DNA from 3 places in the Gordonia sp. ABKF26 genome. Region 1 is predicted to be linked to each of the others. Evidence: riboswitches for the same ligand, from Rfam matches in the RefSeq annotation. Region 1 holds a riboswitch; each other region holds the start of a gene.
The links. A riboswitch is a leader RNA that binds a small molecule or an ion and turns the genes downstream of it on or off. The one in region 1 is predicted to bind thiamine pyrophosphate.
Positions count from the first base shown of each region.

Region 2: it holds a riboswitch for thiamine pyrophosphate, as region 1 does, so the genes downstream of both, thiC (phosphomethylpyrimidine synthase ThiC) here and AB4Z55_RS08010 (TenA family protein) in region 1, are expected to answer to the same signal.
Region 3: it holds a riboswitch for thiamine pyrophosphate, as region 1 does, so the genes downstream of both, thiO (glycine oxidase ThiO) here and AB4Z55_RS08010 (TenA family protein) in region 1, are expected to answer to the same signal.

Region 1 covers NZ_JBGCVZ010000003.1:1,659,542-1,664,295, reverse strand. Annotated here, with positions in the region: gene AB4Z55_RS08025 (flavin-containing monooxygenase) at 1-157, opposite strand, end outside; gene AB4Z55_RS08020 (TetR/AcrR family transcriptional regulator) at 351-959, shown strand; gene AB4Z55_RS08015 (LLM class F420-dependent oxidoreductase) at 1,073-1,930, shown strand; TPP riboswitch at 1,960-2,055, shown strand; gene AB4Z55_RS08010 (TenA family protein) at 2,043-2,753, shown strand; gene AB4Z55_RS08005 (ABC transporter substrate-binding protein) at 2,750-3,775, shown strand; gene AB4Z55_RS08000 (ABC transporter permease) at 3,750-4,541, shown strand; gene AB4Z55_RS07995 (ABC transporter ATP-binding protein) at 4,538-4,754, shown strand, end outside.
Region 2 covers NZ_JBGCVZ010000003.1:5,385,850-5,390,603, forward strand. Annotated here, with positions in the region: gene AB4Z55_RS25000 ((2,3-dihydroxybenzoyl)adenylate synthase) at 1-1,325, shown strand, start outside; gene AB4Z55_RS25005 (GNAT family N-acetyltransferase) at 1,339-1,686, opposite strand; TPP riboswitch at 1,897-2,011, shown strand; gene thiC (phosphomethylpyrimidine synthase ThiC) at 2,003-3,691, shown strand; gene thiD (bifunctional hydroxymethylpyrimidine kinase/phosphomethylpyrimidine kinase) at 3,691-4,611, shown strand; gene AB4Z55_RS25020 (ABC transporter family substrate-binding protein) at 4,633-4,754, opposite strand, start outside.
Region 3 covers NZ_JBGCVZ010000003.1:1,063,295-1,068,048, forward strand. Annotated here, with positions in the region: gene AB4Z55_RS05380 (NUDIX hydrolase) at 1-58, shown strand, start outside; gene AB4Z55_RS05385 (hypothetical protein) at 76-459, opposite strand; gene thiE (thiamine phosphate synthase) at 783-1,508, opposite strand; TPP riboswitch at 1,556-1,666, shown strand; gene thiO (glycine oxidase ThiO) at 1,661-2,725, shown strand; gene thiS (sulfur carrier protein ThiS) at 2,722-2,922, shown strand; gene AB4Z55_RS05405 (thiazole synthase) at 2,915-3,712, shown strand; gene AB4Z55_RS05410 (ABC transporter ATP-binding protein) at 3,782-4,720, shown strand; gene AB4Z55_RS05415 (ABC transporter permease) at 4,717-4,754, shown strand, end outside.

The DNA of each region.
Region 1 (4,754 bases):
CGCTGCTGTGGCCGTTCGGATTGCCGAACGCCCAGTTGCCGCCGACCCGGTCGGAACTCTCGAAGCATGTGTACGGAACGCCGTAATCGGTGAGCATCTTGCCTGCGGTCAGACCGCTGATGCCGGCCCCGATGATCGCGGTGGTTGGTAAAGGCACACTGCCCCCTCGTCGGACACGTCGTGGTTCGGTCGTCTGGGTCTCGGTCATGCGTGTAGACAGATTCTGGTTTGTGTCTACACGATGCGACGTATCGTGTACACAGAATCCGCGAACTGTCTACGACGCCGTCGTCCGTTCGCCGGAACCGCCGACGAGTACGCAGCAGTGCGCGCAGACCGTGACCGCAGGAGTGTCCGTGACCGAAGCCCCGACCACCACGGTCCAGGACCGCCTACTCGATGCGACGGAGAAGCTGCTCGCCGACAAGGGGATTCGCGCGACGACGATGCAGCAGGTGGCCGAGACGGCCGGGGTCTCGCGCGCGTGGCTTTATCGGCACTATCCCGACAAACCGTCCATGATCGGTGCCACCATCGTGCGCCTCACCGAGTCCTTCTGGCGGGACGCACGCGCCGAACTCGACGGGATCGACGACTTGGCGGGCCGGCTCACTGCCGGTGTGCGGATCGGCCGCGGCGCGTACGACGACCCCGGAACCCTGCTCATGCGGCTGCGCACCGACGAACCGACCGAGTTCGCCGAATGCGCCGGCGTGGGCGTCGTCAAGCTCGTCCCCGACCTCGCCGCGTTCTGGTTCCCGTTCGTCGAGCACGCCGCGCACCGGGGCGAGATCCATCCGGGACATGACCTGCGCGAGGTGTCCGAATGGGTTGCCCGCGTGCTGATCAGCCTGGGTACGTCGCCAGGTGAGACCGTCGACATCGACGACGCATCCCAGGTCCGACGACACCTCGAGGTCTTCATCCTCCCCGGGTTCCGCACCGATCCACGCCACTGACCGCGTCCGAGCCCTGGTCCTCCTCTGGTCTGGGTGACGCCAATCACCTAGACTGGTGTCCAGTCAACCGTCCGGCCGTCCCGGGCGGCCGAACGACGCCGTCGGAGGGCACCATGGATTTCGGGATCGTGCAGTTCACCAGTGATCGCGGATTGAAGCCGCACGTCCTCGCCCCACTCATCGAGGACGCGGGATTCGCTTCCTACTACGTTCCCGAACACGGGCACATCCCCACCAGGCGCGACGCGGCGCACCCGCGCACCGGTGACGAGACCCTGCCCGACGAGCGGTACATGCGCACGCTCGACCCGTGGACATCGCTGGCCGCCGCCGCCGCGGTCACCGAACGCATCCGTCTGGCCACGGCGGTCGCCCTTCCGGTGCAATCGGATCCGATCACGCTGGCCAAGACCATCGCGACCCTCGATCACCTCTCGAACGGACGGGTGACCCTCGGCGTCGGATTCGGCTGGAATCTCGACGAACTCGCGGACCACAACGTGCCGCCGAAGCGCCGGCGCACCATGCTGCGCGAGTACCTCGAGGCGATGTCGACGCTGTGGTCGGAGGAAGAAGCCGAATACGACGGCGAATTCGTGCAATTCGGTCCCAGCTGGGCGTGGCCCAAGTCGACCCAGGCGCACATCCCGGTCCAGGTGGGTGCGGCGGGCAACGAGAAGAACTTCAAGTGGATCGCGCGCAGCGCCGACGGCTGGATCACCACCCCGGGCGAGGAGGACATCGAGGGTTCGGTGTCGCTGCTCAAGCAGATCTGGGCCGACGCAGGTCGCACCGGCGATCCCGAGATCGTCGTCCTCGACTTCCGACCGGTTCCCGAGAAACTCGAGAAGTGGCGCGAGATCGGTGTCACGACAGTGCTGTACGGCCTGCCCGACGACTCGGTGGAGCGCGCGACCGGTTACCTCGCGAAACTCGCGGGAAAGTTGGGTATCGCTCCGGCAGTCGTGTAGAGGCCCGAATCCCTCTGCTAGCCTGGGTGCGTTCTGACACGGGGTGCTCCGCAACTGCGGGGCTGAGATGAGACCCGAGAACCTGTCCAGGTAATGCTGACGAAGGGATGTCATGTCTTTGCATGCGCACGCGCCGGATCCCGGCCGCTTCACCGACCACCTGTGGGAACAGACGACAGCTCTGCGAGCGTCGATCGACGATCTCGAATTCCTGCACCGCCTCGGAGACGGCACGCTGCCCCTCGAGGTGTTCCGCACCTACCTGGAGCAGGACTCGCTGTACCTGGCCGGGTACTCGAAAGCACTCGCGATCCTGGCGTCGAAGTCGCCCGACCCGCAGACCGCGGCATTCTGGGCGAACTCGTCGTCGACCGCGGCCACCGTCGAGGTCGCCCTGCACGGCGACCTGCTCGGGGGCGGCCAGTTGCCGCCGCGGCAGGGTGAGCCCGAGCCGTCGACCGCGTGCCTGGCCTATGTGTCCTACCTGATCGCCACCGCAGCGACCGAGTCGTACGCGGTCGGTGCCGCCGCGGCGCTGCCCTGCTTCTGGATCTACGCCGACGTCGGCCGGGGACTGGCGGCGAGCGCCGCCGAGGTCCTCGCCGCCGACCCGAAGCACCCGTATGCCCAGTGGGTGACCACCTACGACGCCCCGGAGTTCCAGGAATCCGCCGCCCGGGCAAGGGAACTGGTGGATGCGGCGGCGGCGTCGGCCGGCGCGCCGGAACGGGCTGCGATGTCCGCGGCGTTCACCATCGCCACCCGGTACGAGCTCATGTTCTGGGACACCGCGCTGAACCCCTACGCATGGCCCGCCGCATGACCGGCCGCGTGCGCCGCGTCCTGGCCTGCCTCGTTGCCACCGTCGCGGTGTTGTCGACGGCCACCGCGTGCGGGTCGGACACCGCCTCCGACAACACCATCCGGTTCGCGCTCGACTGGACCCCGAACACCAATCACACAGGCCTGTTCGTGGCGCAACAGCGCGGGTACTTCGCCGAGTCCGGCCTGGACGTCGAGATCCTGCCCTACAACAACACCTCCGTCGACACCGTCGTGGACGCGGGGAACGCCGAATTCGGGATCAGCACCCACAGTTCGTCCACCTTCTCTCGGGCATCGGGCGCGCACACGATCTCCGTGCTGGCACCACTACAGCGGTGGGCGACAGGTATCGGTGTCCGCGCCGACCGCGCCGACATCACGAGCCCGAAGGACCTCGACGGCAAGACCTATGCCGGGTTCGGTGACCCCGGTGAGGTGGAGACACTCAAGCGGGTGATCCGGAACGACGGCGGCACAGGTGAATTCACCTCGGTCACCCTCGGCACCTCCGCATACGAGGCCGTCTATTCCGGGAAGGCGGACTTCACCGTCTCGTATCTCGCCTGGGAGGGCATCGAGGCCGAGCACCACGGAACGCCGATGAGGTATTTCCACTACACGGACTTCGGTTTCCCGGAGGCCTACGCGATCGTCGTCGACGCCAACGAGGACTGGCTGAACGAGAACCCGGAGCGTGCGGGCCGGTTCGTACGGGCGCTGCAACGCGGCTACCAGGCTGCGGCCGACGACCCGGATGCCGCCGCCCGCGACCTCATCGCCGCCAATCCGGGCGCGTTCAACGACGAGAAGCTGGTCGTCGAGAGCCAGCGGATGCTCGCCGCCCAGTACATGAAAGACGCGAACGGCCGGGTGGGCGGGCAGACGCTCGAGCAGTGGGCCGGGAACTCCGGGTTCCTCTACCGCAGTGGGCTTCTCACGGGTCCGGACGGGTCCGCGCTCACAGCCGAGCCGGATTGGTCGACCTACTTCACCAATGATTACCTCGACGCGTCCCGCTAGCACCGGCCTCCGGCGGGCCGCGCCCGCGATCGTGGCGGTGGTGGTACTCGTCGCGGCCTGGCAGGTCTATGTCGACCTCAGCGGGGTCCGACCGCAACTGCTGCCGTCGCCGTCCCGGGTCGCGGGCCAAGGGTGGGCGCATCGGGACGAGATCGGGGTGCACGCCGGGGCGACGCTTCAGGTCACCCTGATCGGCTTCGCGGTGTCACTGGTCCTGGCATGGGTACTGGCGATCATCGTCGACTTCTCGCCCACCCTGCGGCGAGCCTTCGTGCCCCTGTTCGTCGCGTCGCAGACGTTGCCGATCATCGCGATCGCCCCGCTCATGATCATCTGGTTCGGCTTCGGCGTGCTACCGAAGGTGCTGGTCATCGCCCTTGTCACCTTCTTCCCGATGGCGATCGGGTTGATCGAGGGGTTCGCGGCCGCCGATCGCGAGGCCGGCGCACTCCTGCGGAGCATGGGCGCCACCCGCCGGCAGATCTTCCGCTACGTGCGCCTGCCGTCCGCGCTCCCCCGGTTCTTCACGGCGCTGCGGATCGGCATCACCTACGCGGTGGTCGGTGCCGTGTTCGCCGAGTACGTCGGCGCCAGCCAGGGGCTCGGCATCTACATGAGCCTCCAGAAGAACTCGTTCCGCACCGACCTCGTGCTCGCGGCCGTGCTGGTGACGGCCGTCATCAGCGTCGGGTTGTATCTGCTGACATTCGCGATCGAACGCGTCGTCGTGCCGTGGGCTCGTGCCGAGAAGACCGAGCCCTCATGACCGACGACGCTCGCCGGCTCGTCGTGGACCGGCTGACGAAATCCTTCCCCCCGAGCGGCCGCGAGCAACCTCCGCGTCACGTGCTCGACGCGGTCTCGTTCACGGCGGAGCCCGGCGAGTTCGTCTCCGTCATCGGACCGAGTGGCTGCGGCAAGAGCACCATCTTCAGCATGCTCGCCGGGCTCGACGTACCCGACTCCGGCAGCGTCACCG
Region 2 (4,754 bases), 3.7 Mb from region 1:
CGGGTGTCGTGCCGGTGATGACACTGCCGGCGCACCGGATCACCGAGATCGCCCATCTCGCGACCGGCTCGGGCGCGGTCGCCTACATCGGCGAGGACGGCCGCCGGGGGTTCGACCTCCGCGACCTCGCGGCCGAACTGCAGTCGCGGGTGCCCGACATCGCGCAGGTCTTCATCTCCGGCGATCCCGGCCGGTTCGCGGCGCTGCCTGACGCCGACCCCGCCGCGACCGCGCTCCCCGACGGCCCCGACCCCGGTCTGCCTGCGCTGTTCCTGGTCTCGGGGGGAACCACCGGCCTGCCGAAACTGATCGCCCGCACGCACGACGACTACGACCTCAACGCGCGACTGTCGGCGGGCATCGCCGGCCTCACCGCCGACGACACCTACCTCGTCGCGCTGCCCGCAGCACACAACTTCCCGTTGAGCTGCCCGGGCATCCTCGGCGTGGTCGGCGTCGGCGGGCACATCGTCTTCGCCGACAACCCCAGCCCGGACAACACCTTCGACCTGATCGAGCGACACCGCATCACGGTGACGTCGCTCGTCCCCGCCCTCGCGCAACTCTGGTGCGCGGCGACCGAGTGGGAACCCGCCGACATCAGCTCGCTGCGCCTGCTGCAGGTCGGCGGCGCCAAGTTGGCCCAGCCCGACGCCGTCGCCCTCGACGCCGCACTCGGCCCCGTCGCGCAGCAGGTGTTCGGGATGGCCGAGGGTCTGATCTGCTACACCCGTCTCGATGAACCGCGCGAGCTTGTTCACCAGGTGCAGGGTTCGCCGATGTCGGAGCTCGACGAGGTGCGCGTGGTCGACGAGGACGGCGACGACGTCCCCGATGGCACGGAAGGTGAACTCCTGGTGCGTGGGCCGTACACGATCCGCGGTTACTACCGGGCCGCAGCCCACAACGAGAAGTCCTTCACGCCGGACGGTTTCTATCGCTCCGGCGACAAGGTGACGAGGCTGCCGTCGGGCCACCTCGCGGTGACCGGCCGCATCAAGGACACCATCGTCCGGGCCGGCGAGAACGTCGCCGCCGACGACGTCGAGGAGAACCTCCTCGCCCACGACTCGGTCCGACAGGTGGCGGTGGTCGGCCTACCCGACGACGCACTCGGGGAGAAGATCTGCGCCGCCGTGGTGCTCTCGCATGAGCACCCCCCGGCCCAGCCGCTGGAGCTCGCGACCATCCGCACGTTCCTCGCCGAGCGCGGACTCGCCTCGTTCAAACTGCCCGACGCGGTGCGGATCGTGACCACCCTCCCGGTGACCGCGGTCGGCAAGATCGACAAGAAGGTGCTGCGCGAGACCCTGCTCGCCGACTGAGCCGGCGCACCCCTCACACCGGAGCGAGGGTGACGATCCCGGGATGGCTGTCGAGGTAGCGCTTGGTGAACGTGCACACCGGACGCAGCCGGGCGCCCTGTTCGCGGGTGTAGTGCACGACGGTGCGGGTGAGCCGGGTGGCGAGACCGTGTCCGCTGTACTCGTCGTAGAGCACGGTGTGCAGCACGGTGATGGTCGTCTGACCGTCGGCCGTCTCGGTCGTGTACCCGAGAACGCCGACCAGATCGCCGGCCACCCAGAGTTCGAATCGGTCGCGGTCGGGGTTGTGTACCACCTGCGAGATCTGTTGCAGAATCGACTTCGCCGACTGTGGTGGTCGCTGACGATGCTTGCGGAGCACCCGACCCTCCTCACCTCGTGATCACGGACATCGGACCATCGGCGCGCGCCGGCACTGACTCGACATGACACCCGCCTGTGATCCGGGTCACACGGTACCTTACGGAACCGTAACTGCCGACCCCATGGCTCGGTTGTCGCATATCGATACGGTTCGCCGCACCCTGCCCGCCCGCCTCGTCGGGCGATGTAGGGTTGCGGACGCACGACAACTACACACCGCGGGGGCTCTCACGATGACCGAGGGCTGAGATGGCGACGGGCGGTCGCCGACCGCTCGAACCTGTCCGGGTAATGCCGGCGTAGGGAGTTGAGCCATGGGTACACCTGTATCCGCCACATACGACAGCAGCGCACCCGCCGATTCCGGGTTCCTGACCCTCGGTCCCATCGAGGGCAGCGTCAAACACCACCTCTCGGTCGACGATCTGCGCGTGCCGCAGCGCCGCATCCACCTCACCAATGGTGAGCATCTCGACGTCTACGACACCTCGGGGCCGTACACCGACGACGCGGCACACATCGATGTCGAGAAGGGCCTCGCACCCATTCGCGACAGCTGGCACCGGCCCGACCCGATCGACGGCGCGAGCACCCAGCTCGCCTGGGCGCGCGCCGGGATCGTCACCGCCGAGATGCGGTTCATCGCCGCCCGGGAGGGTGTCGACGTCGAACTGGTCCGCTCCGAGGTCGCGATCGGGCGCGCGGTGATCCCGGCGAACCACCGCCACCCCGAGTCCGAGCCGATGATCATCGGAAAGCGCTTCGCGGTGAAGGTCAATGCGAACATCGGTAATTCGGCGGTCCGGAGCTCCATCTCCGACGAGGTCGAGAAGATGGTGTGGGCCACCAGATGGGGCGCCGACACCATCATGGATCTGTCGACCGGCGCAGACATCCACACCACGCGGGAATGGATCATGCGCAACTCGCCGGTCCCGGTCGGCACCGTTCCCATCTATCAGGCACTCGAGAAGGTCAACGGCGACCCCGCCTCACTGACGTGGGAGCTGTACCGCGACACCGTCATCGAGCAGGCCGAACAAGGCGTCGACTACATGACCGTCCACGCCGGCGTCCTGCTGCGGTACGTGCCGCTGACCGCGAAGCGCGTCACCGGCATCGTCTCGCGCGGCGGTTCCATCATGGCCGCGTGGTGTCTCGCACATCACCGGGAGTCGTTCCTGTACACGCATTTCGACGAGCTGTGCGAGATCTTCCGGCGCTACGACATCACATTCTCCCTCGGCGACGGTCTGCGCCCGGGGTCGATCGCCGACGCCAACGACGAAGCACAGTTCGCCGAGCTCCGCACCCTCGGCGAACTGACCACGATCGCCAAATCGCATGGCGTGCAGGTCATGATCGAGGGACCGGGGCACGTCCCCATGCACAAGATCGCGGAGAACGTGCGCTTGGAAGAGGAGCTGTGCGAGGAGGCACCGTTCTACACCCTCGGCCCCCTCGCCACCGACATCGCACCCGCGTACGACCACATCACCTCGGCCATCGGGGCAGCGATGATCGCCCAGGCCGGCACCGCGATGCTCTGCTACGTGACTCCGAAGGAGCACCTGGGACTTCCGGACCGCGACGATGTCAAGGTCGGCGTGATCACCTACAAGATCGCCGCGCACTCCGCCGACCTCGCCAAAGGCCATCCGCGAGCCCAGGAACGCGACGACGCACTCAGCAAGGCGCGCTTCGAGTTCCGATGGACCGACCAGTTCAACCTCGCACTCGATCCGGACACCGCTCGCGCGTACCACGACGAGACACTGCCCGCCGAGCCTGCCAAGACCGCCCACTTCTGTTCGATGTGTGGGCCCAAGTTCTGCTCGATGCGGATCTCGGCAGATGTCCGCGCCTATGCCGAGGAACACGGTCTCGTCACCGCCGAGGACATCGACCGCACGATCGCGGAGGGCATGGCCGCGAAGTCGGCGGAGTTCACCGAGGCCGGGAACCGCGTGTACCTGCCGCTCGAGACGGTTGGTGGCGAGTGATGCGCACAGTCAACGCGAAACAACGCACAGTCGACGGAGATCGACGCACGGTCGACAAGGAAGGCTTCGTGGAACTCCCTGTTGCGCAGCCCGGTTCTGCTCCCGTTCGGGTCCTGACCATCGCCGGATCGGATTCGGGTGGTGGTGCGGGAATCCAGGCCGACATGCGCACCTTCGCCCTGCTCGGGGTGCACGGGTGTGTCGCGGTGACTGCGGTGACCGTCCAGAACTCGCTGGGTGTCCGCGGTTTCGAAGAGATCTCACCGCAGACCGTGGCGGCGCAGATCGACTCCGTCGCCGGTGACATCGGTGTCGCCGCGGCGAAGACCGGCATGCTCGCGTCGGCACCGATCATCGAGGCCATCGTCGAGCAGTGCGGCGCGAGCGGCATCGGCCGCGATGCATCCGTCCCGCTGGTGGTCGACCCGGTGTGCGCATCGATGCACGGAAACCAGCTGCTCGCCGACTCCGCGCTCGACACGTTGCGTCACAAGCTGTTCCCCCTCGCCACGGTCGTGACACCCAATCTGGACGAGGTTCGCTTGATCACCGGGATCGAGGTCACCGACGCCGATTCGCAGCGCGATGCCGCCAGAGCACTGCTCGATCTCGGGCCGCGGTGGGCCCTGGTCAAGGGCGGGCACCTGCGGACGTCGGATCGGTCCCCGGACCTGCTCTACGACGGTGACCAGTTCATCGAACTCAGTCATGAGCGGATCGACACCCCGCATGACCACGGCGCGGGCGACACCCTCGCCGCGGCGATCGCGAGCGCCCTCGCACACGGCTACCCGGTCCCCGAGGCGGTCGGTTTCGGAAAGGGTTGGGTCACGCGCTGCCTGGCCGCCGCCTATCCGCTGGGTGCCGGCCACGGCCCGGTCAATCCGTTGTGGCGACTGAGCGCGGGGCCCGCGGACTAGCCGACCGTCCGGTCGCTCCCGTCATTTCTCCCAGCCGATGTCCTCGATCGGGCCGATGTAGAACTGACCCGCCCCGTAGTTCGCCAGCCCTTCCTTCACCGCCACCATGGCGGGACCGTTGAACAGTGGCAGGTTCGAGAACT
Region 3 (4,754 bases), 600 kb from region 1:
CGGGCTCGCCTGGCCCACGCTTCGCGAGCGCATCGCGATGCTCGACCCCCAGAGCTGAGTCCCGCTCCCTACCCGTCAGACCCCGACACGATCGGCGTCCAGCAGACGGTTCGCGCCGGCGATCAGGGCGTGGACGTTCGCCTCGTCGCCGCTCGCACCCTCGCCGGCGGCCCACGCCTGGCGGCCGTCGTTCTCGCACAGCAGGAACGTCGTGACCACGCCGTCGACCACCCGCTGATGCAGGCGGACGATCTGAACCGGGGCGCCGACGTCGTGGAGGATCGAGGTCATCGCGCCGACCGGACCGGCGGCGACCGCGCTGCACGACCTGATGCGGTCGGCGATCGCGAGCGTCGCCCGGCACTCGACCAGGTCGCCCGGACACGACACGACCGACCATGATCCGAGCCGGATCGCGCCGCCGCGGGAGCATTCGTCGGTGAATTCCTGCCAGGTCATCCCGGTCGCCTCCTCGTGCATTCCAGGGGGAAGCGGACGTCCGTACCGCTCGGTGAACAGATCGTCACCGCGGCGGTCGCCGCACTCATGCCACGAACAGGATGGATGGGACAGATGAAGAGGGTGCATCTCATTAACCGATTTCGGTCGAAGAACGGATGACCGACTGGAGAGCGCAACCGACCCGCAGCGGGGGGTCGGTCAGAGTCAGACCCCGCTGCGGCGGGTTACGAGAACGCTCGTGATGCACAACATGATCGGTCCACCATAGACCCGAGGTATCGACCGGGCAAACGTGTTTGCCCGCGGCCGGCGGTGAGCCGCTACAGCATCCCGGCGAGGTCGCGGGCCGCGGCGGCCGGGTCCGCGGCCGCGGTGATCGCTCGGACGACGACGATGCGCTCGGCGCCGAGTGCGGTGACCTCGCCGACGCGGCCGGCGTCGATGCCGCCGATGGCGAACCACGGCTTCGGCGATTGTGGTGTCCCCGACAGCATTTCCGAAGTTGCGGAGACGAGGTCGAGGCCGGCGGCGGCGCGGCCGGGTTTGGTGGGCGTGGTCCAGCACGGGCCGACGCAGAAGTAGTCGACGTCCTCGTCGGCGATCGCGGCGGCAGCTTGCTCGGGGTCGTGGGTCGAGGCGCCGATGATCACCTCCGGGCCCACGATCCGGCGGGCCGCCGACGGCGCGAGGTCGCCCTGTCCCACGTGCAGGACATCGGCGCCGGAGAGCGCCGCGATGTCGGCGCGGTCGTTGACCGCCAGCAATGCGCCGTGCGCATCGGCGACGGCCCGCAACCCGGCGAGGATCTCGAGTTCCTCCCGCGCCTCGAGGGTCCCGAACTCGCGTTCGCCCGGTGAGTTCTTGTCACGGAGCTGCACGATGTCGACGCCGCCCGCTAGCGCGGCATCGACGAAGTCGAGGAGGTCGCCGCGTTCGCGCCGGGCGTCGGTGCACAGGTAGAGGCGGGCCGCGGAGAGCCGACGACGACGGTCCGCCGCGCGGCCGGAGTCCGCGGACGCTGACGTGGTGGGGTTCGGGGTCGTCACGCCGACCAGGCTAACCGGACGCCCGAGGCCCGGGCGTAGGGTGGACCGCACGAACACACGGGAGTCCGGATCGGCCGGGCTGAGAGTGCGGACCCATCCGCTGACCGTCGAACCTGATCCGGGTCATTCCGGCGAAGGAAGGTGATTCCAGCGTGAATTCCCCTCAGCAGAAGCGTGCGCACCGCCCGCTCACGGTCGTGGGCGGCGGCGTCATCGGGTTGACGTGCGCGGTCGCCGCGGCCGACGCCGGGTGGCGGGTTCGCGTACTCGACGCCGGCGCCGAGGAGCGCGCCTCGTGGGTCGCGGGCGGCATGCTCGGTTCGCTCGGCGAGGGAATCCCCGGCGAGGAGGCATCGCTCGCCCTGTCGGTCGAGTCGGTCCGCCGCTGGCCTGCGCTCGTGAAGCGACTCGACGATCCGGCCGTCGTCACCGCCACCGACTCGCTCTTCGTCGCGGCCTCGGCCACCGACCTCGAGTATCTGCGACACCTCGCCGACTTCGTCTGGTCCGGTCAGCCCGGCACCGATGCCGCGCTGCAGCCGGTGACCGGCCGCGACATCCGAACGCTGGAACCGTCACTGAGTTCTCGACTCGTCGGTGGCTACCGCGCGATCGGGGAATGGTCGGTGGACAACCGTCGACTGCTCGAGGCGCTGCGCGCCGCGGCCACCAGTGCCGGCGTGGAACTCGTCTCCGCTCGCCTCGAGTCCCTGTCCGATGTCGACGACCTGGGCCCCGACGCGCAGGTCCTGCTCGCCGCCGGACTCGGCACCGCGGCACTGTGGCCGGACGTCGACCTGCACCCGGCCAAGGGGGAGATCCTGCGGCTTCGTCGCACGCGGTGGTCGGTGCCCCCGCCCGACCACGTCGTCCGGGCTCGCCTGCACGGCCGCGCCGTGTACGTGGTCCCGCGCGAGGACGGGGTCGTCGTCGGGGCGACCCAGTACGAGGCGGAGGGGATGGCCGACCGGACGCCGCAGGCCGGTGGGGTCGCCGACCTGCTGGCCGACGCGATCGAGGTGATGCCCGGGCTGCGGACGTATGAGCTGACCGAAGCGGCGGCCGGTCTGCGGCCGTGCACCGCCGACGGGTTACCGCTCGTCACCCGCGTGGACGCCCGCACGGTCGTGGCGACCGGGCACGGACGCAATGGGATCGTCCTCGCTCCCGGTACCGCGGAGCGGGTCCTGTCGATCCTGGAAGGAGTCGAGGAATGAGTATCACGGTGAACGGCGAGACAGTGGACGTCGAGGCCGACGCCTCGGTGCGCGATGTGGTCGCCGGACTCGGGTTGCCGGATCGCGGGATCGCGGTCGCGGTGGACGGCGCGGTCGTCCCGCGCGGCCGCTGGGACCGGCACACCATGACCGATGGCGCCGTCGTCGAGATCGTCACGGCGGTGCAGGGTGGCTGACCAGTTGACACCCGACCCGTTGCGGATCGGCGGCCGCGAGTTCTCGTCTCGGCTCATCACCGGCACTGGGGGCGCGTCGAATCTCGCGACCCTGGAACGCGCACTCGTCGCATCGGGCACCGAACTCACCACCGTCGCGGTCCGCCGCGTCGACGCCGCCTCGGGCACCGGGGTCTTCGACCTGCTGCGGAGGCTCGACATCGCGGTCCTGCCGAACACGGCGGGGTGCCACACCACCGCCGAGGCGGTGCTGACCGCGCAGTTGGCGCGCGAGGCGTTCGAGACCGACTGGGTCAAGCTCGAGGTGGTCGCCGACGAGCGCACCCTGATGCCCGACGCCATCGAGCTCGTCGACGCGGCGGCCGCCCTGGTCGCGGACGGATTCGTCGTCCTGGCCTACACGAATGACGACCCGGTCCTGGCCGCGCGACTCGCCGATCTCGGCGTGGCCGCGGTGATGCCACTCGGCTCGCCCATCGGGACCGGCCTCGGAATCCTCAACCCGCACAACATCGAGATGATCGTCGACGACTGCCGCACCCGCTTCGACGACCCGCTGCCGGTCATCCTCGACGCCGGCATCGGTACCGCGAGCGACGCGGCCCTGGCGATGGAACTCGGTTGCGACGGAGTACTTCTGGCCACCGCGGTGACCCGCGCGGAGAACCCCGAACAGATGGCGACGGCGATGCGGCATGCGGTGATCGCGGGCCGGCTCGCCGCGCGGGCGGGCCGGATCCCCAAGCGCTTCTGGGCCCACGCGTCCTCGCCCGGCCGGGAGCAGAGCTGACGGTCGCCCGCGACAGGCCGTCCGAATGACGGACCGGGCCGCTCCGGCTTGGACGGCTATGGTCGAGGCGTGTTGCGGGTAGCGAATCTGACGAAGGACTTCGGCGGTCAACGCGCGGTCGACGACCTCACCTTCGAAGTCGGGCCGGGACGGGTGACCGGCTTCCTGGGGCCCAACGGTGCGGGCAAGTCGACCACGATGCGCATGATGCTCGGTCTTGATCGCCCGACCTCGGGTACGGCCACGATCAACGGTCAGCGCTACCGCGACCTCGACCATCCGCTGCGTCAGGTCGGCGCGCTGCTCGACGCCCGGTGGGTGCACCCGAACCGCAGTGCGCGTTCCCATCTGCGATGGCTGGCGGCCAGCAACCAGATCCCGGTCGCCCGGGTGGACGAGGTGCTCGAGACGGTCGGGCTCACGTCGGTGGCCAAGAAACGCGCGGGCGGCTTCTCGCTCGGCATGTCGCAGCGACTCGGTCTGGCGGGTGCCCTCATCGGCGACCCGCACACGCTGTTGTTCGACGAGCCGGTCAACGGCCTCGATCCGGAGGGGATCGTGTGGATCCGCGGTTTCATGCGCAAGCTCGCCGCCGAGGGTCGAACGGTGCTGGTGTCGAGCCACCTGCTCACCGAGATGTCGCTCACCGCAGATCATCTCGTCGTCATCGGGCGGGGGCGGCTGATCGCCGACTGCTCGGTGGGTGAGTTCACCGGACGGGCTCGGCAGTCCGTGCGGGTGCGCGGCCCGCAGCTGGAGCAGTTGCATGCCGCGCTCGCCGCGGCGGGGCTGAACCCCGCACCGGGTGACCCGGATGATCGCGGGCGTCCGGTGATGCGCATACCGGACACCACGACCGATCACGTCGGCGATCTCGCCGCCGCCGCGGGCATCACGTTGCACGAGCTCTCCGCCGAGTCGGCGTCGCTCGAAGAGGTGTTCATGTCGATGACGGCCCACGCTGTCGACTACACCGCCACCGACAACCAGGGGGGAGTGAGCCGGTGATCGCCGCGATCAACGCCGAACGGATCAAGCTCGC